DNA from 3 places in the Paenibacillus sp. J22R232 genome. Region 1 is predicted to be linked to each of the others. Evidence: riboswitches for the same ligand, from Rfam matches in the RefSeq annotation. Region 1 holds a riboswitch; each other region holds the start of a gene.

Region 1 (8,105 bases):
ATATTAATGAAGGAACAAACAAAAAAACGAGCAAAGCGTATATACGCCTGCTCGTTGTTCTAACCCTTAATATTGTTTTGCGACTGTGTATTTCGAAGCATCCTTAATTTGCTCGAACTTCTTGTTGCCCTTTTTAAGGCCTGCATCAACTGTTGTGTCGATGATGACCCATTTGCCATCCAAGTAAACTTCGTTCCAAGCGTGATAAACATCAACGTATGACGAATTTCCCATCATCAACTTTGTCGGAATATCCAAGCTGCGAAGCATTCCTGCAAACAATGCAGCATATCCGTAGCAAATGTCCTTCTTAGATTTGAACGTACGATCGATACTTGGCAAGTAATCAACCGAAAGGTTCGCGGCTAATTGATTGTCGTAGTTAATGTTTGTAATAACATAATCATAAACGGCCTTTACTTTCTCGCTATCCGTTTTTTTGTTTTTTGTAAGCTCTTTAGCCTTCAGGATCGCGTTGCTTGTATCGGTCCAATTAATGTTTTGGATCGAGTTCAGATAAAGTACTGTACTGTCTTTCAAGCTCAGGGTAACGGTTTGTTTTGATACCAGCTTGTACTTGTTTGCCGACGCGTTTTCTAATACCGATATTGTATATTGCCCGTTACCAAGCTGCAGCGGAAATTGTTCTGTTTTTCCACCTGCAGTTAGGTTGTACGTATAGTTAGCTTGTCCTTTTGCAATCATAAGTTTCGTTTTCACTTTAGCGTTAACCGGATATTTAACAGCCACGACACCGTTGCTGAGATTAGTCGTATCCAGCCATTGGTTTGCTTCACTAGCCTGAGCAGGCGTTACATTAATAGAAGCAAACAGGATAAAAGCTGCGATCAACATCATAAATTTACGCATAAAAAAAACCCCTTTCGGTAGCTGGCTGCCATCTTTCGGAAGGCCCTTTAGCTTTGCGTCCCTATCTTTCGATAGGTTTGCCGTTATCGTATGAAGCTTTACTCATTCATTTAAAGAGAAAATAAAAAAAAAGCTTGTCCATTCGGTAGCTGGCTGCCATCTTTCGGAAGGCCCTTTAGCTTTGCGTCCCTACCTTTCGATAGGTTTGCCGTTATCGTGCTCTGCTTTATAGTTCTAATATACCATATGAATCTCACAAATCAATAGGCCTATTAGATTTCAGGGCATATTTTGGTAGATTTTAAGAATTGATGCCGTAGAAGCTAGATATTAGTCAATAAAAAAACGCCGAGACTAATCAGCCCCGGCGATTCTATACACTGTGTTATTCAGCAGACTTTTGGTCTCTCATATGAGGGAACAGCAGCACGTCACGGATGGACGGTGCATCTGTCAACAGCATAATCAAGCGGTCTATCCCGATTCCAAGCCCCCCAGTAGGCGGCATACCGTATTCTAAAGCACGGATAAAGTCCTCATCCATCTCATGTGCTTCATCATTGCCATGCTCACGTTCAACTAGCTGTGATTCGAACCGTTCGCGTTGATCGATAGGATCATTAAGCTCTGTAAAAGCATTCGCATGTTCGCGAGCCACAATAAACAACTCGAAACGATCTGTGAAACGCGGATCTGCTTCGCTCTTTTTCGCAAGCGGTGAAATAGCGACCGGATGTCCGGTTACAAAAGTCGGCTGAATTAGAGTGTGCTCACAGAACTGCTCGAAAAAGGCGTTAAGGATATGGCCAAAGGTCATATGGGCATCAACTCCAACCTTATGCTCCTTTGCCAAGCGGTGTGCTTCCTCATCGCTCATTTCCACGCCGAAATCAACGCCAGTCGTTTCCTTAACAATCTCAACCATGGATACTCTGCGCCATTGCGGAGCTAAATCAATTTCTTGCCCTTGATAAGTGATCGTCGTCGTACCGAGCACTTCTTGGGCGATATGTGCAATGACATTCTCTGTCAAAGCCATAATGTCCTTATAGTCCGCGTAAGCCTCGTACAACTCAATCATCGTAAACTCTGGATTATGCCGCGTGGACATCCCTTCATTGCGATATACGCGGCCAATTTCGTATACCTTCTCCAATCCGCCGACGATGAGGCGTTTCAAATGAAGTTCGATCGCGATACGCATATAAAGCTGCATATCAAGCGCATTATGATGTGTCTCGAACGGACGCGCTGCCGCACCGCCTGCAATGGAATGCAAGGTTGGCGTCTCTACCTCTAGATAACCTCGGGAATCCAGGTAGCGGCGCATCGATTGAATGATTTTGGAACGTGTAATAAAGGTTTGCTGTACGTCAGGGTTGACGATAAGATCAACATAACGTTGGCGGTAACGAAGCTCTACATCCTTCAGGCCGTGATATTTGTCAGGCAGCGGAAGCAACGACTTCGTCAACACTTCAATATCATGGGCTTTGACTGAAACCTCGCCCGTATTTGTTTTGAACACAACGCCCTGCACGCCGATGATATCTCCAATATCGAGCAGATCGAATGCGGCAAACTTGTGCTCCTCGACGGTATCTTTACGTACATAGATTTGGATCTTTCCGCTCAAATCCTGAATCGTGGCAAAACCGGCCTTGCCCATTCCGCGTTTTTGCATGATACGTCCTGCAATGCGCACGGAAACGGCTTGTCCCTCCAGTTCTTCCTTGCTATGACCTTCATTGGTTTGTACGATTTCTTTTGCGTTATGCGTCCGCTCAAACTTCCGTCCGAAAGGATCGACGCCCAACCCTCTAAGCTCGTCTAATTTGTCTCTGCGAATTTGCAAGAGCTCGCTTAGCTCCTGCTCATTGTTTTCATGTTCCACTTCTTCATCTCCTTGATCATTCGGCAAGCATAAGCAGCTGTGGCCAGATTATTGCGGCATTCAATCATTTTCCGATAAAATATAAGCGCCGCATCAGTATCCATCTATACGTTCTTATATTTTAAACGTTCAAAAAGCTTCCTACAAGGAAGCTTTTTGATCCGCGCATAGCAAACCTTACTTTTTGATGTCGAGAATTTTGTATTGAATGATGCCGACAGGTACGCTGACTTCGACAACCGTTCCTTTTTTCTTGCCCAAAATCGCTTTGCCTACCGGACTTTCATTTGAGATCTTATTTTGCAGCGGATCAGCCTCTGCCGTGCCTACAATGGAATATTCCATTGTGTCGCCGTATTCCATATCTTCAACCGTCACGATCGAACCGATGCTAACGGTATCAATATCAATATCGTCATTATTTATTATACGCGCGTTGCGCAGCATTTTCTCAAGGGTAAGAACGCGTCCTTCGATAAACGCCTGCTCATTCTTCGCATCCTCATACTCCGAGTTCTCGCTTATATCACCATAGCCAATCGCTACTTTAATACGTTCAGCAACTTCACGACGCTTGACCGATTTTAGGTTTTCTAATTCATCTTCAAGCTTTCGCAGCCCTTCTTGAGTCAGAATGATTTGCTTATCGTTCATCTTTCCGATTCTCCTGTCATGTGACTAATTTTTCATACCTTGTATGAATTCACTGATACCTAATATATTACGCTTCCTGATCCTCATACCTACTGTTAATTGGAGCGCTCTTGATGTATTCGTTAGATTATATTGCACGATTATATTGCAAGGTTCCCTGAATGTCAATCAAAGCCAGACGAGCCATTGAAACCGTTTCAATTCTTAAAACGGAAGCAGAAGCCGCTCGATAGCAGCTTTTGTCGAATGCTGTCGGTAAGCTTCGATTTCCATCCGCTGCCTATAACCGGTCTATGATTGGATTAGTATACGATCCCTTCAACAGTACCTGATGTTCCGTCAGCTGTAATAGCAGCTGATTAGTTCTCCTCGCGGCTAATCATTGCGCCGTCGCAGCCGGTATGATCCAGAAGGTGCTTGGCATTCTCAAGTAAGATTACGTCTCCATTGCTTATATCAGGAAAAGATACCGCTTCTTTTACATCTTTTATGATGTCCAAATTGGCCATGCCTGTATACAGCTGCTCGCGACCGTGCATGCTTACCGCCTTGCCTCCCGCGTGCCCAACGGCACGCGCATTCTCAACAGCAACTATATGCTCATCGTCCCAGCTGGTACGCATTTTCACTGTTACTCGCTTCTTAACCGCATCTAAAGCTGACGAAACCAATTCGTGAATTTTTATCGACAAGCGATTCCGGCCCCGCCGAATATTCGAAGGCTGAGCGGCTTCTCGCGTTCGTCAACGAACAGCATTTCAAGCGTTCATTTGTTGCCGTGAAGAATAGCGTTGTCACTAACCATCCCCGCACATACAAGGCCCTGTTTCATATTCCTTTGCAATCAATCGATAAGCAGGATTGCACTCGCCTGCCATCGGTGCTAGCCCCACTCTGTTCTTCATCTCGATGTCTCCGACTTTCAGCATGTCGCTCCTCACTTCCCTTCTGATTGGTTATTGTTCATATGAAAGAAATGCAGCATCGCTATTCGCGATCATCCGACATTAACTCCTCGTAGCTGATTCCTAGCGTTTTGGCGATATGGCCGAGCAGCTTCGGATCGGTCTTTCTTGTTCCGCGCTCTAAAGAGCCGAGCACGGCTACTGATACGCCAAGCTCCTTGGCCAGCTCCTGCTGAGTGTAGCCCTTCAGCTTTCGAAAGGCTCTGACGCGCTGCGCCAATTGATTGTTTTCCATAATGTAATGCCTTCCTTTCCATCCAGAAGCGCCGCTTCGGACGCTGCGCCTACCTCCTGCTGCAGCAGATGCGATTGATCAAGCACATCATGCAGCGGCACAAGGACAAACGCCCGCTCCATCATGCGCGGATGCGGCAAGGTTAGTTCCTCTTGATCCATTCTGACATTATCATATAGGAGCAGATCGAGGTCAATGGTTCTAGGTCCCCAACGTATTTGTCGAACTCTCCCTAATTGCTGCTCAAAGGCTAGAAGCTGACGCAGCAGCTCTATCGGAGATAATGTCGTTTGTACAGCCAACACCATATTGAGAAAAGGCGGTTGCTCCGTATAGCCTACCGGATCCGTCTCATACAAACCGGATACTCGGTTTACCTTGATGCTTGAATGCTCGTCTATTAAGCTAATCGCGGACAACAGTAGTTGTTCTCTGTTCCCCATGTTCGAGCCAAGTGCAATATAAGCTGCTGCCCCATTATGCGGGAATAGTTCGTCCATCAGCATCCCGCTTTCTACGCAGCTCCACCGTTACTCCGTCAAAATGGATATCGAACGGCGGGTTCGGCTTCGTTACTCGAACCGTCACTTCATTTACCATAGTATAAGCTTCCAATACCCGTGATGCAATGTGACCGGTTAAAGCTTCTATTAGCTTAAAAGGAGGACCTTCCACAATCGTTTTGGCCAGCGCATGAATCTCAGCATAATTAACCGTGCAGGTTAGATCATCGGTTGCTGCCGCTTGCTCCAAATCCATGGCAAGTTCGATATCGACTTCGTATTTCTGTCCGAGCTTGTTCTCTTCGGGGAATACGCCGTGGTATCCGTAAAACTTCATCCCTTTAATGATCATGTTGTCCATTATATCCACTCTCCCAACGTTATAGCATGCCTATCTGTCGAAAATAACGCATATGCTTTTGCTGCTTTTAATCGCGGTATACGATAGCGTCAGCCATCCGTGCAGCGCGCTTGATTGCGCCTACGTCATGAACGCGCATGACTTGGCAGCCTTGTGCGATGCCAAGGACGACAGTCGCTGCCGTGCCTTCAACAAGCTCTTCAACAGGCAGATCTAACGTCTGCCTAATGAATCGTTTGCGCGAGGTACCAAGGAGAACAGGGTAACCGAGTCCCGCTACCTCTGATAAACGGCCCATTAGTTCGAGATTATCCTCATGGGTTTTGGCAAAACCAATACCCGGATCAAGCCATATTTGATCTTCCTTCACTCCGGCTGCCTGCGCCAAGCGCACGCTTCCAATCAGATCGGCAAGCACATCAGGAACCAAATCGTTATAGTCCCTCGCATGCCGGTTATGGCTAATAATGACCGGACATCCGTATTCCGCTGCCACCGGCGCCATATTGGGGTCACCCTTCAAGCCCCAAATATCATTGATGATATGGGCTCCGGCCTCCAACGATTGACGAGCCGCCTCCGCTTTATAGGTGTCAATTGAGATTGGCATATGCGGTAGCGCTTTACGTACTGCCCGAATAACGGGAACGATCCGGCGCAGCTCTTCTTCAAGACTAACCGGCTCGAATCCTGGACGAGTAGACTCTCCCCCAATATCGAGCATGTCCGCTCCAGCCAACGCCATCGCTTCTGCGTGAGCTACGGCTGCCTCAATATTCATGTATCGCCCCCCATCCGAGAACGAATCGGGTGTCGCATTCAGAATGCCCATGATGAGTGTCTGATTGCCTAGCGCAAGCGTCGCTCCGTCTCCAAAGTCGTATGCTCTATTGTAGAAAACCGGTTGCTGATTCACTTTATTACCGCCTTCCTTTGTATGTTCTCTAAATCTGTCCTTTAGAAGGTACAGGCTAATACATCTCACCATTTGCCGTCGTCCATTTCCTATATAACGTTAAGAGCTGCCTGGTTATAGCGCCAGCCTCCCCGTTGCCTACAATACGGGCCTGTCCCAAAATATCGGTTAAACTCGTAACAGGAACGAGCTCCTGAATGGAGTTGGTCAGCCAAACCTCGTCAGCCTGCAGCAGCATGTCCCAGCTGTATAACCCTTCGTCCGTTTGGTATCCTTCGCCTCTCGCCAGTTCCAGCACACGCTCCCGCGTAATGCCAGGCAGTATGCCGGTTGATATCGCAGGCGTGCATACGACGTTATCCTTCACAAAAAACAAGTTGCTGACAATCCCCTCTGCCAGCCATCCCTCATGGCTTAGCATAAGTCCTTCCGCTCCCGCCGAAGCCCCGCTTGCGAGCAGCTCCCGCTTCGCAATAATATTGTTCATATAATGGAGAGACTTGTAGCGAACGTCACCTTCCGGGGTGTTCCGCCGCGTCTGCATAAGCCGCAGCTCCCTTCCGCGCATATGAACCGCATCATTTATGGGCGGCAGAGCCTTCACTAACATAAGTACAGTCGGACGCTCATAATCACCGGTCGGCAAGCCCAGTTCCGCTTCCCCCGCGCTAACGGTCATACGGACATAAGCGTCCTCCAATCCGTTTGCTGCAATCAACTCTTTTACCCATGCAGCAATATGTTCCGGATTGCTCTGGTATCGAATGCCCAGCTGCTCGCAGCCCGCATGCAGGCGGTTCAAATGCCGGTCCAATAAAAAAGGTACCCCATTATAGGTGCGAAAGGTTTCGAACAAGCCCATGCCGTACAAAAAACCGTGATCATAAACTGAGATCACGGCTTCGCTTGCTTCCAAAACGGTGCCGTTCAGCCCGATTTTCATCGCACTGCGCCCGTCCGGTTTTGCAAGAAATTACGAAGCATTGTAAGCCCATGCTCCGTTATGATCGATTCAGGGTGGAATTGTACGCCCTCAATCGGATATTCCTTATGGCGAAGGCCCATAATTTCGCCTTCCTCTGTTTCCGCTGTAATCTCCAGACAGTCCGGCAGCGTTTCTCGACGCACGATAAGGGAGTGGTAGCGCGTTGCCGTAAACGGCGAGGGCATTCCCTCGAATATGGATGTCCCCTGATGATGAATCGCGGATGTCTTGCCGTGCATAAGCTTCTCGGCGCGAACAACCTCGCCTCCAAAGGCCTGTCCGATAGACTGATGCCCTAAGCAAACACCGAAAATAGGAATTTTTCCTTTGAAATGCTCGATAAGGGATAAGCTGATACCCGCTTCATTCGGAGAACATGGACCTGGCGATATCAGAATATGATCGGGTGCCATCGCTTCGATTCCTGCCAAATCGATCTCGTCATTGCGTTTCACCGTAATGTCTTCACCAAGCTCACCCAAATATTGAACGAGATTGTACGTAAAAGAATCATAATTATCGATTACCAATATCATGTTAAGGCTCCCCCTTTATCCGGCTCTGCCGCCTGTCTATGCGCCGCATACCGCTCGCTGTATTGAATGGCCTTCCATAACGCCTTCGCTTTGTTCAATGATTCCTTATATTCCCGCTCCGGATCCGAATCAATCACGATACCAGCACCAGCTTGAATATGAACGGCCCCATCCTGCAGAGCCATC
Region 2 (8,105 bases), on a different contig from region 1:
CACTACCCTTTTATATTTATATTTTTTGTATTCTTATGATCTACTATAACGAATGATTACAGCATATGACAAACGCCATTTCAAACGGTAAAAGCCTTTTATGCGCTATTAGAGCGATTTTACGAGATGGAAAAGCGCATTCTCATTGATTTTCGAGCCTTTACAACTGTCATTCTCCGGCATATGATGAGTTCATATGAACTTGTAACAAAAGGTACATATGACGAAAGCGCGAGGAGGAAGGAAAATGGAGTCCTTTACGCTTACTCGAAAAGAGATGGCTTGCTTGCTGCTTGCGCTAGACGGGAAGCATAACCAGAAGCCGCTGCAGGTATTGCAAGCCGCATGGACCAAGACGCATCAATACGATTTGGAGAAAGGCACGGGATTGCCCGCGTTTCTGTCAACGCTGCTGCCTCCGATTATTGAGAAGCTGATCAAAGGCAATGAGCTCAAAGGTTTTTCGCTACATGAAATTGCCGCTCTCGGTCAACTGATCGAATATTCGAATCTGTCGATAACGTCCATGCAAAATTGGGTAAAGCGCGATTTTAAGCCTTATTTCGATTGCCCGAAGGCGGGTAAAAAATATTCGCTCAATCAGGCTGCGTTATTGTTCATTATTGATGATTTAAAGTCAAATCTTGATTTTGAATCCATACGCAAGCTATTTGAGATCGTTTTTAAAAAACCAGAGGATGAGAAGGCCGATTTGGTCGGTCCTATTCAATTATATGCATCCTATACCAGTATGTTTGAAGAACTGGATGCTAACAACGATCAACTGCTCGATATTTCCGGACATTTGAAGGAAAATCCGCATCAAGATATTTTGACGGAGGAAGCCATTCGCTCGTCAGCCAATCAATTCGCGAACCAATTGCCTAACTTAACGGACAATCAATGGGAAGCCGTGCGCAATATTTTGCTGATTGCTGTCATATCCATACAAACGTCCTATTTTCATTCTCTCTCAAGGCGTTATTGCAATGCGACTTTGTTTCTAAGTCCCGAATAAAATAGTTCTATAGGGATATACAGAAACTCTTAATTGTCCTATACTGGATTATGTTGTAAATACAAACATAGACAATCTGAAAATGGCAAACTTGCCGAAAGGCTAGGACGCAAAGTTATGGGCCTAAAGCATGTGTGCTAAGGTCGCCAGACCGCCGGAAGGATATAGAGCTAAGAAGCTGTCCGCCTCCTGTGGCTGGATAGCTTTTTTGCTTTTTTCAGAGGGACAGAGGAGAGAAAGTGGAATGGTGTTGAAGGACTGGTTGAGGAAAACGAGCATGCTGTCGAAGAAAATGAACATGAGGAAAATTACGACCAAGTTATTTCTAATTACGGCAATCATCACCCTCTTCAATCTAGGTGCAGGCGCGTTTATTTATGTTCAGAACGTATCGGTTGCAGGCTCAGTCGAGGATTCGGATCACCTGTCACGTGCCGAGAGGAACTACCAAGGTATTTCCAATAAACTGCTGAAGGCCATGCTCCTAATGGTGGATGCAATCGAGAACGGAAATAGCGATGCTTCATCTATTATGAAAGATTTGGAAACCCTCCCTGCCAATATCGACGAGCTTGAGAAGCAGCTTATCGAAATGGACAAAAAATACCCTCCAGCTACGGAAGGCGGCCAGCTTTATGCCAATCAAATTGGCGTTCTTCGCCTCGCACTCGATAATCTCAATCAAACCAATACCGATGTATCAGGTTTAACAGCTGAAGAGAAGTCCTTGCGCATCAGCAATCTAATCAGCGTATATACTGTAATTCTGAGCTATTCGAACGATACCATGCATGAGCGGCTCACACAGGACGCAGAAACTACCCAAAACGATCTGAACCGAGATGTTTCGAGCGCTAATATCATCGTGCTCATCAACGTCATTCTGCTTGCCATATTGCCAGCAATCATGATTTATGGCGTCACGCAATCGATTAAAACGGGGCTGACCGGCATTACAAGACGCATACGCGCATATGGCAGCAATGATTTCACGAGTCAGGAGAAGCTGGCCCGCTCCGATGAATTCGGAGAAATTGATCAGGCGCTAGCCGCAATGGGCGATAATTTGCGCGACACGATAAAAGCTACGCTTAACGTCAGCGAGTCGGTGCTTCACGTTTCACGCAATATGGATACGATGATCGGAAGCAACCGCAAAGCTTCGGAGGATGTGAAAGGTCAGGTTGACCTTGGCCGTGAAGCGCTGCTATCGCAATATGACGATGCTTCATCGATCTCGGCGGTAACGGAGCAAATATCGGCAAGCTCCGAGCAGATTGCTGCTTCAAGCGAGTACATAAACAATGACATGCGCCAAATGAAGCAGTCCTCCCAGAGCGGCTCGCAGCAAATGGCAGGCGTTGTCGTCATGGTTAACGAAACCGTTGAGCAATTCGCCAAGCTGACGGAGGCATTTGAAGCGATGAATGGCCGATACAACAATGTTTCCAAGTTTTTGAACGGCATTCAGGATTTGAACACGCAGACGAATCTGTTGTCGCTTAACGCATCCATTGAATCCGCAAGGGCTGGGGAGCATGGACGCGGCTTTGCGGTTGTGGCGGAAGAAATTAGGAAGCTGTCGAGCCAGACGGATTCCATATCTAAGCAGATTACGAAGGAATTGTCGCTCATTCAGAGCGATGTAGCCTCAAGCAGCAGAACCATCGGAAGCTTTGCGAATGTGATTCAATCGACAAGGCAAGCTTCGGAGACGGCAAGCGGCACGTTCCAAGCTTTGGAATCGCAAAGCAGCGTATTGTCTGACCAAATGAGCGAAATTTCAACGGCAATAAGCGAGATAACGGCAGGAATGACGCATATCGTTTCCGCTGTTGACAAACTGCTGAACACATCCACGGACGTTAACGGGAAAATGGAGCATATGAGCGAGCTTTCCGTTAAGCAAAACGATATTTCCGATGAGCTTCGCAATCTGGCAGAAAAGCTGACCGGCTCTTCGCATGAGCTGAAAGAGAAGGCTTCTGTCTTTAAGCTATAGAAGTAATAATAGCCAAATCAAAGGGCGCTTCTGCGATATGCAGAAGCGTTCTTTTTTTTGCGAGCTTGCCGATAGTTGGCTTAGCGGTTTGTCATGGAAAAGTCACAGGGGCGTTAGGAAAGTCATTGTACGAGCAGTATAATAAACCGTTGTACCGATATGATAGATAGAAAACAGCTGGAGGTAGCGGAGAATGACGACTGTACAATTTCCAAAAGATTTCAAATGGGGAACGGCTACTGCCGCGTACCAAATCGAAGGCGCATTTGATGAGGATGGACGGAGTGCCAGCATATGGGACACGTTCGCCAAAACACCGGGCAAGGTGTTGAACGGAGACAACGGCGACGTGGCATGCGACAGTTATCACCGCGTCGATGATGACATTCGGCTGCTGAAGGAGCTTGGCGTTTCCGTATATAGGTTCTCGATAGCTTGGCCGCGCGTGATCCCGCAAGGCAGAGGGGAAATTAATCCGCTAGGCCTTGATTACTACGAGGAGCTAATCGACAAGCTCATCGCGAATGATATTGAACCTTTTGTAACGCTATACCATTGGGATTTGCCTCAGACGCTTCAGGATGGGGGAGGATGGGAAAACCGTGCGACAATTGATGCTTTTGTCCAATATGCAGAGACGGTATTCCGTAAATTTAACGGTAAGGTTAAAAGATGGATTACGCTTAACGAGCCTTGGTGTATTTCCATATTATCCAACTACCTAGGCGCACATGCGCCAGGCAAGCAGGATATGCAGGCTGCACTTGATGTCGCTCACCACATTCTAGTGGCTCACGGCTTAACCGTTAAGCGATTCCGCGAGCTTGGCATCGAAGGCGAGATCGGTTATGCGCCGAATACGGAATGGAGAACGGCCTACAGCTCTTCTCCTGAGGATGTACGGGCTGCCCAGCTCCGCAACGGTTCATTTAATGAATGGTTCCTATCGCCTGTATTGAAAGGCGAGTATCCGGTGCTGCTGACGAATTGGTACGAGAGCAAGGGCTTCAAGGTGAAGGTTGAGCCGGGGGACATGGCTATTATTTCGCAGCCAATCGATTTCTTAGGCATCAATTATTATACGGGCAGCTTGATTCGCCATGCGGAGGGCAATGATTTGTATGACAGCGAAGAAATTAGCTCAAGCTTTGCCAAAACGGATTTTGATTGGAATATATATGCTGACGGGTTCTACCATGTGCTGACTTGGATCACCGAAACTTACGGTCAAATTCCGATCTATATTACCGAGAATGGCGCTTGTTACGAGGCAGAGCTGCAGGATGGGCAAATAAACGACGAAGCGAGAATCAGCTTCCTTCGCGATCATATTATGGCTTTGCACCGCGCGATCGAGTCTGGCGTGCCCGTTAAAGGCTACATGGTGTGGTCATTGATGGACAACTTCGAATGGGCCTTTGGCTATTCCAAGCCTTTCGGGCTCGTTCATATCAACTTCGAGACGCTGGAGAGAACGCCAAAGGCAAGCTATTATTGGTATAACCAGCTTGTCGCTGCCAACCAATTGGAGATTTAATCGTCAGTCTTATGAAGCAGGCGGAACCCGAGCAAGGGGATTCTGCCTGCTTCTTTGTGCTGTAAAAGAAGGATAAGCATGCCATACGCCGAAATGAGGGAGTGGCAGCGGGCAAATACATAGCCGGAAGCTGAACGCATTCGGCGCCATGCAAAAGCAAGCGCCAAAGCGGAGCCGCTCCTAATCCATTTGTTGACTTACAGCAAATATAAGTGGTTCAATTGAACCATCGACAACAAAGGGAGCAGTGAATACATCCATGTTTAAACAATTTCTTAAGGCATCTAGGGTCAGGGTGTTACCTGTGATGCTCATTCCGGTAGCGTTAGGCGCACTTGGCGCATATGTTTGGAACGGCGTTTTCCATCCATTCTTGTTCGTGATTACGATTATCGGCGCAGGAGCGGCACATTTGTTCTCTAATATGATCAATGATTTATGGGATTATTATAACGGTACGGATACGGCTGCCCAGACAACGGATGGCGTGATTCCAACTAATTCGGGTTATTTGACGAAGGGAACCTGGAGCATTCGCGCATTTGCCGCAGTCACGTGGGTCTTGTTCGGCATTGCGGCGATATGCGGTGTCATCTTAAGCATGTTAAGCGGCTGGCTTGCGCTAGTGTTTGGCGTTCTAGGCGCTTTAATCGCTTATTTCTATGTGGCGCCGCCTATCCAGTTCGGTTATCGAGGCAAAGGCTACAGTGAGCTTGCGATTCTGATCTCATTCGGGGTACTGCCTGTCGTCGGCGCTTATTTCGTGCAAACCTCGCAGCTCGATTACCGCGCATTGCTGCTTTCATTGCCGATTGGACTGCTCACGACTCTCATTTTGTTCAACCATCATTTTTTGCATTGGCAAGCGGACAAGCAAGCCGGCAAACGGACGCTAGTCGTTGTATGGGGGGAGCGCAGGGCGTTGCTGTTCTCGCGCGTTTTGCTGGCACTGGCTTATTTCACTCTCGTTGTATGCGTGGCACTGGACGCGCTGCCGGTATATGCTTTGCTCGCTTTGCCGACAGCCATTCCGTTGTACCGCGTTTATGGCCGGCTATCGGCGCGCAACGATTCAGCGGCATACGTGCCGTTGATGGGCGCCTCTGTGAAAGCGACGATTCGCTGCGGAACGGTACTGATAGCTGCTTTATGGATTCAAGGACTTGTGCAAGCAATCAACTAAAAAGGTGGGTAATAAAGTGGATAAACAATGGACTTTAGGTGATTTTCATACGATATTGAATGAAGGGGAGGTTTGGAAAATCGGAGGTTTCCCGCTTCAGGACGGAAGCTTCTGGCAATACCGCGAGCCGAATGCGGTCGTTATCGTACGCAACGGCATGCTCTATGTGCGCGCGCCGCTTAGCCGCTCGAATGATCAAATTCAAATTTTGGATAACGCGAAGCATATGTATTATTCCGCAGAGCCCGTGCTCGTGCCCGAATCAGGAATCATCAGCTTCGAGCTTCAAATTCGCGCGCGTTCGCAGCATACGGCGTCGAATGATTTATACGACGGCTTTGTTTCATTGAACTTGCTTGACTTCACGACAGGCGGGGCGCTCGATTTTTTTGCCGGGAACGATAAGTACGCAAGCGTGTACGCGGTTCTTCCTTTTCCGGGGGTGAAGGTGCCTGAAACCGATAAAACAAGGTATTTTTGCGTGTTCAAGGAAGATACGGACTTTGAAGCCCAATCGTTCAACGTTTACAAAATCACTTATAATCGCGCAACGGATGAAGTGGTCTTTCTCGTTAACGGAAAAGAAGTCAGAAGAGAGAGAAACGTACCGGTAAAGTTCAATCAATTCACCGTGGCGCTAGGCATCATGACAGAGAAGGATTTGACGCCTGAAGGCAGTGTCTCTGTGCATGGACAAACAGTCATTGGAGAGTGGTCTCCGATCACGATTGAAATAACCGAGCAAGGATAATGAAGGAGCTGCGTTATGTTATTCGTTCTTATCGCACTGTGGGCAATCGCGGCCATCATATGGCTCTCTGACCGGCGGTCGTCCGTTAATCATTGGTTGGGCGCTGTCGCGTTTACGGGAGGCGCGGGCGCGCTTGCCGCCGTTCTGGATTTGCAATGGCTGCCTGCTGCGGCAGAAGCAGGAATGAATGAGGTAGCGCAGCAGCTCCTTTACCGACTGCAGGCAGTCTCCTCGCTCGTGTCCTATTACGGGCTGCCTTATTCATTCGTTCTGTTCGCCAATGCGTATCGGCCGGTTCGCATGGCCAAACGCCTTCAAGTGCTCATGCCATTGTTGCTGCTTATACCGATTGCGTTTTGCGTGATCTTTACACCGTTTTACACGACGATGTATCCTATTTCCTTTCGAATCGTAGTGTGGTGGGCAGTACCTTATATCGTGTACGGAGCCGTTCAAGTGCTGCTGAGGCGCCAGCTTCAAGCCTCTTTTTCACGGACGCATTGGATTATCTGTTCCGTTGTTCTGCCCCCTGTTATGTTTAGCATGGTAATGAATTATGTGCTTCCAAGCTTCGGCATGCTGAGGATGTGGGTCTATAACACGTGGATCGTCGGATTAGGCGTGACCGTATTTGTCATTGCTTTGTTTACATACGGATTCATGGGCGTTCGCGTCAACATTGACCGCAGGCGGTATGACTCTACGTTGAGAGCGGTTACTTCAGGCACCGCTATTCTGAATCATGCCATCAAAAACGATGCAGGCAAAATGAGGCTGTTCTCCGAGAAAATGAAGGCATATGCGATTGCCACGGATCAGCGCGAGCTGCTCGCTGACATCGAGACGGTGCTTGGCGCATCGCGCCATATGCAGGAGATGCTGCATCGCGTTCATCGGCGCACGGAGGATCTGATGCTCCGCGTGGAGGCTGTAGACTTGGCAGAGCTTATTGAGCGGACCTTGAAGGGCTACAGCCCCGTTCTTGGGTCTGTAACGCTGCATACTTCGTTGATTAAAGGCTGGGTTTGCCGAATCGATCCTGCCCAGTTCAGCGAGGCGCTTGGCAATATTGCAGCGAATGCCTTGGAAGCGATGAACGGCGAAGGAGAGCTTCTTGTTCAATTAAGCGAGACGAAACGCGAGCTCATCGTCGAGATTAAAGATACGGGGCCGGGCCTTAGCAAGAGCGAAGCAGCAAAGGTTTTGGAACCCTTTTATACGACAAAAAGCGGTAGCGACATCAATTTTGGATTAGGCTTGCCATATGCTTACCACGTCATGCGCAAGCACAAAGGCATGCTGAATCTTAGAAGCAAGCCTGGTGTTGGGACGTCCGTTTTCCTAATATTTGCGAAACGAGCCGTTCAGGCGGAACGTACGGATGCCGTTTATGCGGAAGGGAGTACAACAAATGACTAATATTCGAGTATGGATTGTAGAGGATGATCTCGACTGGCTTCGAGGCTTAGTGGCTTACATAAATAACGAGCTTGACATGGAGGTCGTCTGGACGTCCAGCAAGCCGGAAGACGTCAGGCTTGCCTTGCAGGACGGGCTGCAGCAGTCAACGCCAGCGGATGTCATGCTAATGGATATTATGCTGGAGGGCCGTCC
Region 3 (8,105 bases), on a different contig from region 1:
TGCGGACGGGCGAGCTATCTATTAGCTGTTAGGTTCGTTGAACACAACATGGTGAACAATCTCTATAATAAAACCGCTATGCTGTGAACTGCACCTCCAAAAGTTAGATGGTGTCTAACATAAGGGGTCACTTCACAGATAGCGGTTTTTTTGCATATCTTTATTTGCACTAATTTCGTTTGCGTAGATTGGGGAATTTCATAAGGTCCGATTAAGCTTAATCTCAAAATCAGGCTTGGTGAGATAGTCCATATAGCAGATTATTCCATCAAAATCCAGATAGGCCTGGTAACGGGTACGGATCGCCGGAGAAGTTATGAATGCCAGCACATCTGCTTTGTCGAACCACCCGCTTTCTGACGTTTCCTCCGAAACAGCTAGCTGTCCGCCTTCTGCCTTGCATGAAAAGTCCATCATGACCTTTGTTGGAATGTCAGTTACCCCGTCATGCCACTTATAGGTTCCTGTATTCGAATAAATGCCAATTAAACATGAAATAGCAGCGTCGATTCCGCTTTCCTCTTTTATTTCCCGGATTAATGCGTCGATTACATTCTCGCCTGCTTCTACCTGTCCGCCTGGGAACACCCATCCGTCATGCTCTGTTTTCACCAGAAGAATCTGTCCGTGTTCGTTTTCTACGAAACCGCCTGCTGCTACAATATGCGTTGGCATGGGCATGCAAATAACCTCCAATAACGATTAAGGGGATATATAGAAAATCATACCTATCATATCATTTTGAATGGCATGAATGAAGCGGCAAAGTGCTTCACTCTCAAATGCAACCTTTACAAATTTGTAAACGTTTGTAATTGTGAGGTGAAGATATGAAAAGGGATAAGGCAGCCATCGCTGTCGCAGTAGTTGTATTTGCATTTGTTATGGCAGGCTGTACGTTTTCTTTGAAGCAGCCCGCCTCTAATAACGTCGTTCCTCACGAGCTAAAGCAGCAACATCAACCGGGAGATACACTTGCTGAACAGGTGACGGTTAGTAGATCGTTGCAATTTGGCACAGTGAATTCTGATGTTTATGGTATTCTCAAGCAATCGGACGAAATAATGTTGGTAATAGAAGCCCTTCAAGGCGCGAACAAAATAGAAGGAGTGCTCGATGTTAGAACACCGGATTATGACATCATCATTGAGCATGAAGGTTCGCAGCGCGCGGTTCATCTGTGGCTGGACCCGGTGATGAAAACAAGCATGTACACGGAGGTAAGTGATACCGGGACCGGCTACACGATATCTTCTGCCGATACGGAAAAGCTGAAAGAGATCATTTTCGGTGTTACTTATGGAGTAGAGCTTGCGGTGAAAAACGGGGATGTCGTGAATGCGTTGGCCCAATGGCATAACATAGACGTTTGGGAGAAATTCCTGGGAAATGTGAAAAGCAATACAGCGGATGAAATTCATGTCACTTCCTATACGATAGAAGGTGGAGCGATCTTTCAAGATCTTATTTTTGATGGTCAAAATATAGCCTATACCTTTGATAGCACGCATGATGCGTACGGAAACCCAATTAAGCAGCTTTCTTTCTGCAGCGGAATCGCGACAAATAAAACAGATGAAGGAAAGAAATATACATTATCCGGATGCAGCGGGAAGGAAGCGGAGCAACCGACTTTCAGCATGCGCATACCGTGATTGTGTGAAAGTAACTCAAATGAGAGGAGTGGTCGTTTGATCAGTAATAGGAAAACAATCAATTATTCAATTTTCATAAAATGGATTCTTCTATGCATGATTGTCGTTGTGTTAAATGGCTGCGGTAAATCGGAGAAAATCGAGCATATTGAGGCTTTTGCCACAGAAATGAGCGAGCAGAATGCTGAGGGCTTTTTCGAGAGAACGGGCTATAAAAAGGTAAATGCCATTACTATTGTTGTCGAAGGAGAGAAATACGTGAAGTCCGAAATCAAAATGATTGAGGATCATTACGACATAGATGGAAACTTTATTAAATCTGAAATCACGCTAGCTGACGGGAGCAGGTCGGATATCTTCATGTCTACTGATGGCGACGAGCGCGTAACGAAGCTCGATAACCCTTCAACCATACTCGTTCCGGAGCTTGTTTCCGACGAACATCATTCCATAAAGCTAACAGAAGAACAGAAGATTGAAGTAAAGGAGCATGTGTTATCGTTCATAAAGTAACCATTCGAGCCGCTCGCGCAAAAAAAGGAGGAATACGATGAAACGTCTTTTATTAATCGCTATCATGATCATTTTAACTTCCTGCGGAGCACATAATGGAGAAGGCGAGAATGTGAATGAGATTGACGCTGATCTAGCCCACAAGCTGGCTGAACCGAAGCTCCAGCAAAAAGACGAGCTATTCGAAATGACTTTGAACATCGAGAAGACTGCCTTCGCAAAGGGCGAGCCTATCGAGTGCTCGGTTAGCATGACATATATCGGGGCTCAAGATTCGATTACGATTTGGGGACCAAGCAGCTACATCGTATTTTATTTAACGGATGGCCAAAGGATTGAGATGGAAGGCGCTAATACGACTGAGCTTAGTCCAACTGTACTGAAAAAGGGCGAAAAGCATTTTTTTCCTTTCCAAAAAAGCGGCGCTTATTCGAATGATGATCCCAACGCGAGCTTTTGGAGATCCTTTTACGAGGAGAAGGACCTGCTGCTGCCAAGCGGATCCTATCTCATTGCTGCGAATACCGATTTCTCCTTAGACGAAAAGGTTGTAGACAGCTATTATCACGGTTCTGTACATGCAACGATTACGGTGAAGTAACATGAGGAGGAGCCTGCGAAACCTATGACGAATCTTTATTTTGTAAGGCATGCGCATTCGCTCTATACGCCGGATGAATTAAATAGGCCTTTGTCCAATAAAGGTTTGAATGATGCAAAAAAGGTAACGGAGCTTCTTATGGATCTCTCTATCGAATATGTCATATCCAGTCCGTATAAACGGGCAGTTCAGACCGTTGAAGGGATTGCTGCATATACAGGGGGACGGATATTAACTGTAGAGGGCTTTAGGGAAAGGTTGTTATCGGGCATGCCGGTAGACCATTTTCAAGCAGCAATCGAGAGGGTATGGGAGGATTCGAGCTTTGCATGGGATGGCGGGGAATCGAATGCGGTAGCACAAAAACGCGGTGTGGAAGCGACGCTTCGGGTGCTGAGCAGCTATCCCGGAAAAAATGTCGTCATTGGAACGCACGGAAATTTGCTTGTTTTAATTATGAATGCTTTTGATGTAAGCTATGGCTTTGAATTTTGGAAACAGCTTGCAATGCCGGATATTTACAAGCTTTCCTTCGAGGGCACCGAGCTCTTGGAGGTAAATAGGATATGGAGTGAGCCGGTGGAATAAATAAAGCAGAGAGGTGAGTGACATGCATGTTCAATCCAAAGGTCTTCTTCTATTAGTTGTATCGGTATAATGGCTGGTTGCCATAATCTAACCCGGTACGGCGGGGATGAAGATGTTCGCAAGAGAAGACATATTGGTATGGGCAGCTAAGCAAAGCGCGCAGCAGGTACGTGAGAAGAAGCACAAGAATCCAAGAGCCAACAAAACTAAGGAATATCGGAAGGGCATTAAAATGGTTGATTACGGCAAAGAATATACCGAGGTAAGGAGAGACTATTCTCGTTTATACAGAACACAAATGAAGCATCTCATGCGCATTGAAAAGTATGAACGACTGCATGGATATAAGCATACGGGCGGAAGACTTACCTGGTGATTCGTATTTCTCGCTTAAAATGATAGGGGGAATCAAATCTCCTCTCGATGTAACTTAGCAAACATACAAAATGGGACAAAAGGCGGCCTGCAGTATGGGCCGCTTTTTCATATGCGAATATCCAATCGATTCCGTTTGAAATAATGCAAATTTCATTTAAGTACTGTTTATGTTCGTAAATGTGTGATATTATAAAAACGAACATTAACAAACGTTGGTGCGGCTGGCTGCAAGCGGCTGCACAATAAAACTATAGGAGGCTTTTATCCAATGGAAGTACGCCACACAACAAACCCTACCGATGTGAAGCAATACGATACGGAACGTCTACGCAGCGAGTTTTTGATCGAGAGCCTGTTCGTACAGGATCAAATCAAGATGACATATACGCATTATGACCGCATGATCGTTGGCGGGGCAACGCCCGTGAATGAGACGCTGGAGCTTGAGGATGCAGCGACGCTGAAGACGGAATATTTCTTGGAGCGCCGTGAGATTGGGTTTCTGAACATTGGCGGCCCGGCTTCGATTTCCGTGGACGGCGAGGTATACGAGCTGAGCAAGCTGGAAGTGCTTTACGTCGGGAAAGGCAAGCGCCAAGTCCTGCTCTCGAGCATAGACAAAGCGAACCCGGCCAAGCTGTACTTCTGTTCGGCGCTCGCCCACGCGGAGATCGCAACGCGCAAAATGACGATGGAGGAAGCGAATCCTACTCATCTTGGCTCACAAGAAACGTCGAATGAGCGCGTATTGTACAAGTACATCCACGCAGATGGCATTCAGAGCTGTCAGCTGATGCTGGGCGTAACAAGCCTCAAAACGGGAAGCGTATGGAATACGATGCCTTCTCATGTGCATGATCGCCGCATGGAAGCTTACCTATACTTCGACATGAACGACGACGCGCGCGTATTCCATATGATGGGCGAGCCTTCGCAGACGAGACATCTGGTCGTAGCGAACGAGCAAGCGATCATTTCTCCTCCATGGTCCATCCACTCAGGCGTAGGAACGAGCAATTACACGTTCTGCTGGTCGATGGCCGGCGAGAATTATACATTTACAGACATGGACGCAGTGCCTGCAAGCGAGCTAAAATAGAAGCATTCGCTACAGGAGGTGCACCATGCTTGCTGCTGAACGGCATCGGAAAATTATAGAGAAACTAGAGCAGCTTGGCGCAGTGAAAGTATCTGAGCTGAGCGAGCAATTTGGCGTAACGGAAAAAACGGTACGGGAAGATCTGGAGAAGCTGGAGGAGAAGGGGCTGCTCAAACGTACCCACGGCGGGGCTGTGGTAGAGCAAGAGGGCGAGGATAGCCTCTATCCGCTCCAATTTCCTAACAGCAAGCACCAGCAGGAGAAGTCGGCCATTGCGGCGCTTGCGCTCACTTGCATCGAGGAGAATGATATCATCGCGCTTGATGCGGGAAGCACGACGCTTGAGATGGCCAAGAGGCTCCCGAATATGCCCGTAACCGTGCTGACGAACGACCTGCTTATTATCCGCGAGCTGACCTTGAAGGATCAGGTGCGATTGGTCATTCCCGGCGGCTACCGCCATAACAATCTGCTGATTGGGGCAGAGTCCCAGGAATGGATTAAAAGGCTGAATGTCCATAAGCTGTTTCTTTCGACGACAGGCATTCATATGGAATATGGCTTGACGATATTCACAGAGGAATTGTCTAAGCTGAAGAAGCTGTACATGGACAATGCGAAGACTGTTTATTGCCTGGCTGACCATAGCAAATTCGATAAAGGCGCCTTGATTACATTTGCTGGCCTGGACGAGATTGATTGCATCATCACAGATGAGGGGATCTCGCCCGAGGTGGCAGCCAAATATGAGGCTCTTCAGATCCAAATGATGAAGGCACAGCTTCCAGAGAGCGTAAAGCGTGCAAAAGGGAGGACATGAACCGATGGGTTTGTTTGATTTGAGCGGAAAAACGGCAGTCGTGACGGGAGCGGGACGCGGCCTCGGAGCAGCTATCGCACTTGGATTAGCGGAGGCAGGCGCTGACGTAGCGCTTGTTACGAACAGCACCCCTGCCGACAAAGCGGCGGAAGCGATTAGAGCTTTGGGACGGAGAGCGATTACGATTCAGGCGGATATTTCTGACCGTTCCAAGCTTGCCGGCATTATTGAGCGGACAGTGGACGAGCTGGGCAGAATCGATATCCTAGTAAATAATGCAGGCATTATTCGCCGGACGCCTGCTGCGGATCACAGCTACGAGGATTGGCAGGCAGTACTCGACGTCAATTTAAATTCGGTATTTGTTTTATCGCAGCTGGCAGGGGAAAAAATGATCGAGCAGGGCTCCGGCAAAATCATTAATATCGCTTCGATGCTGTCCTATCAAGGCGGCATTAACGTGCCTGGCTATACGTCAAGCAAGCATGCGGTAGCAGGGCTAACGAAGGCGCTGGCGAGCGAATGGGCAAGCAAGGGCTTGCAGGTTAACGCCATCGCCCCAGGCTACATGAGCACGGATAATACCGAAGCGTTACGCGAAGACCCGGTTCGCAGCGCTCAAATCCTGCAGCGTATCCCGGCAGGACGCTGGGGCACCTCCGAGGATTTAATCGGACCTGCTGTGTTTCTGGCATCGGCGGCATCCGATTATATGAACGGCCATATTCTCGCCGTGGATGGCGGATGGCTGGTAAGATAAGCTAGGCGCGTTTAAACAAAAGGCTCTCCCTGTGCGGCTATGGCCGTGTGGGTGAGAGCCTTTTATTATGCGGACAAGCGACTTTCGAGACCTGGGGCAGTTTCATGCGCTGCAACGGCTTACGCTGCGTTGCCTGCCGCACCTGCTACGACGTATGCAGGCAAAGCTGCTGTCTTTGCTGCAGCACCTGACGATTCAGCAGCCCGAATAGAAAACGAACGGAAGAGGCAATTCGAAGGGTTCCGTCATGCAGCAGCATCAACCAATCAAAGCTAACTCATACGTGCTAGAGAGGAAGGGATATAACTCTTCTTTTTTATGCGTTTTAATATGTGCATACATATGTTTTTTTTGAAAATAAATAGACTGATCCGACTAATAATAAGCCAAAAAGCCGTATATTATCATATCAATTGTGACAAAAAGATAAATTCTTGGCGAATTGTCTATTACTTTAGACTTATATATATAAATACGTATTGATCTTAGAAATGCGAAATAGTAGAATGTTCCTAGTAGCTGTAAATGATTACTAATTAAAGTACAAATTTCTCCAAATCTCATACGGGCAAACCCATCGAAAGATGGTGGCGCAAAGCTATAGGGACTACTTCTTAAAAAGAAATGTCAGCCAGTTGCGAAGCATTAAGCAAAGGCATACCTATGAAAAATTATAGGTATGCCTTTTTTTATTCAGAGAGATAAATTCAAATAGTGGAGAGAGGTCATAACGTTATGCATAATCAATCAGATATTCGCCGTTTATTTCCAAGTGATGATGGAAACGCAGCTCAACGGAATCAAATGTTGGAATTAATGGGGCAGATCGTTAGCGGCGTCGATGAGCTAAAAGATCCCGATTCGGTTTTTTTGAAGGGGAATAAAGATAGAGGACCGTTATTTTATAAGGAGCTGGCGGATGTTAGCCGAATTCCGCATAGCGGAAGTCCTCTGGAAGAGGTTAACAAAGAGCTTCTTTCCTTGCTTCATGCTCATCCCTATCATACCAAATATTTTCTAACCAACATTTTGCCTATGGCGAGTACACCGGGCATACTTGGCATGCTTGCGGCATTTATGGTGAATGGCAATAATTTATGGGATGTGTATGGGCCGGCAGGCGCAGAAGCCGAAGTTAAGGTTGTTGCAATGATGTCGGATCTTGTCGGATATCGAACGGCAGAAAGCGGAGGATACACAACCTGGGGCGGCCAGGGCGCTATATTTACTGGCCTCAGGCTTGCAATCAATAAAGCAAGCTCATCCGCCGCCAAGTCCGGAGTGCCCCAGAATTTATACGCTTTCTGCTCGGAGGCAGCGCATTACAGCCTTTATAAGGCGATGGAAGCAACGGGGCTCGGAAGCGATCATTTAGTCAAAATCCGTACGCACGAAGACAGCTCGATGGACATTGACGATTTGAAAGCAAAAATGGAACAGGTCATTGCGAATGGCGGCATTCCGATATATGTCGTTGCCACGACGGGCACGACAGATGCAATGGGCATTGATAGCCTTGATGACGTGCATAGAATGACAGAACGCTTAGCACAGGAGCATCGGATAAATCGGCCTCACATTCATGCCGACTCGGCTCTGGGCGGATTTTTCGCATTCTTCAACAACTATGATTTCGCTAATAATCCGTTGAGCATTGAGGGAGATGCGCTTGCGGCACTCCAAACCATTCA

Evidence for each region. Region 1 has a riboswitch for cyclic di-GMP ahead of AC0YN3_RS30485 (transglutaminase family protein). Riboswitches for the same ligand answer to the same signal wherever they lie in the genome.
Region 2: it holds a riboswitch for cyclic di-GMP, as region 1 does, so the genes downstream of both, AC0YN3_RS00840 (methyl-accepting chemotaxis protein) here and AC0YN3_RS30485 (transglutaminase family protein) in region 1, are expected to answer to the same signal.
Region 3: it holds a riboswitch for cyclic di-GMP, as region 1 does, so the genes downstream of both, AC0YN3_RS11625 (pyridoxal phosphate-dependent decarboxylase family protein) here and AC0YN3_RS30485 (transglutaminase family protein) in region 1, are expected to answer to the same signal.

Annotation. Positions count from the first base shown of each region.
Region 1 covers NZ_JBWDNK010000021.1:68,949-77,053, reverse strand. The annotation lists gene AC0YN3_RS30485 (transglutaminase family protein) at 67-870, opposite strand; cyclic di-GMP riboswitch class I at 884-962, opposite strand; cyclic di-GMP riboswitch class I at 1,012-1,090, opposite strand; gene lysS (lysine--tRNA ligase) at 1,256-2,764, opposite strand; gene greA (transcription elongation factor GreA) at 2,942-3,418, opposite strand; partial or broken gene AC0YN3_RS30470 (tRNA-dihydrouridine synthase) at 3,790-4,347, opposite strand; gene AC0YN3_RS30465 (helix-turn-helix domain-containing protein) at 4,406-4,618, opposite strand; gene folK (2-amino-4-hydroxy-6-hydroxymethyldihydropteridine diphosphokinase) at 4,570-5,118, opposite strand; gene folB (dihydroneopterin aldolase) at 5,096-5,482, opposite strand; gene folP (dihydropteroate synthase) at 5,550-6,398, opposite strand; gene pabC (aminodeoxychorismate lyase) at 6,454-7,341, opposite strand; gene pabA (aminodeoxychorismate/anthranilate synthase component II) at 7,338-7,919, opposite strand; gene AC0YN3_RS30435 (anthranilate synthase component I family protein) at 7,916-8,105, opposite strand, start outside.
Region 2 covers NZ_JBWDNK010000001.1:188,831-196,935, forward strand. The annotation lists gene AC0YN3_RS00835 (DUF1836 domain-containing protein) at 248-1,018, shown strand; cyclic di-GMP riboswitch class I at 1,093-1,177, shown strand; gene AC0YN3_RS00840 (methyl-accepting chemotaxis protein) at 1,263-3,020, shown strand; gene AC0YN3_RS00845 (GH1 family beta-glucosidase) at 3,214-4,557, shown strand; gene AC0YN3_RS00850 (UbiA family prenyltransferase) at 4,865-5,740, shown strand; gene AC0YN3_RS00855 (DUF6081 family protein) at 5,757-6,491, shown strand; gene AC0YN3_RS00860 (ATP-binding protein) at 6,507-7,910, shown strand; gene AC0YN3_RS00865 (response regulator transcription factor) at 7,903-8,105, shown strand, end outside.
Region 3 covers NZ_JBWDNK010000003.1:124,367-132,471, forward strand. The annotation lists gene AC0YN3_RS11575 (alpha-glucuronidase family glycosyl hydrolase) at 1-25, shown strand, start outside; gene AC0YN3_RS11580 (NUDIX hydrolase) at 199-681, opposite strand; gene AC0YN3_RS11585 (DUF4362 domain-containing protein) at 831-1,655, shown strand; gene AC0YN3_RS11590 (hypothetical protein) at 1,752-2,168, shown strand; gene AC0YN3_RS11595 (hypothetical protein) at 2,206-2,769, shown strand; gene AC0YN3_RS11600 (histidine phosphatase family protein) at 2,794-3,357, shown strand; gene AC0YN3_RS11605 (hypothetical protein) at 3,470-3,733, shown strand; gene kduI (5-dehydro-4-deoxy-D-glucuronate isomerase) at 4,004-4,834, shown strand; gene AC0YN3_RS11615 (DeoR/GlpR family DNA-binding transcription regulator) at 4,860-5,654, shown strand; gene kduD (2-dehydro-3-deoxy-D-gluconate 5-dehydrogenase KduD) at 5,659-6,414, shown strand; cyclic di-GMP riboswitch class I at 6,972-7,057, shown strand; gene AC0YN3_RS11625 (pyridoxal phosphate-dependent decarboxylase family protein) at 7,150-8,105, shown strand, end outside.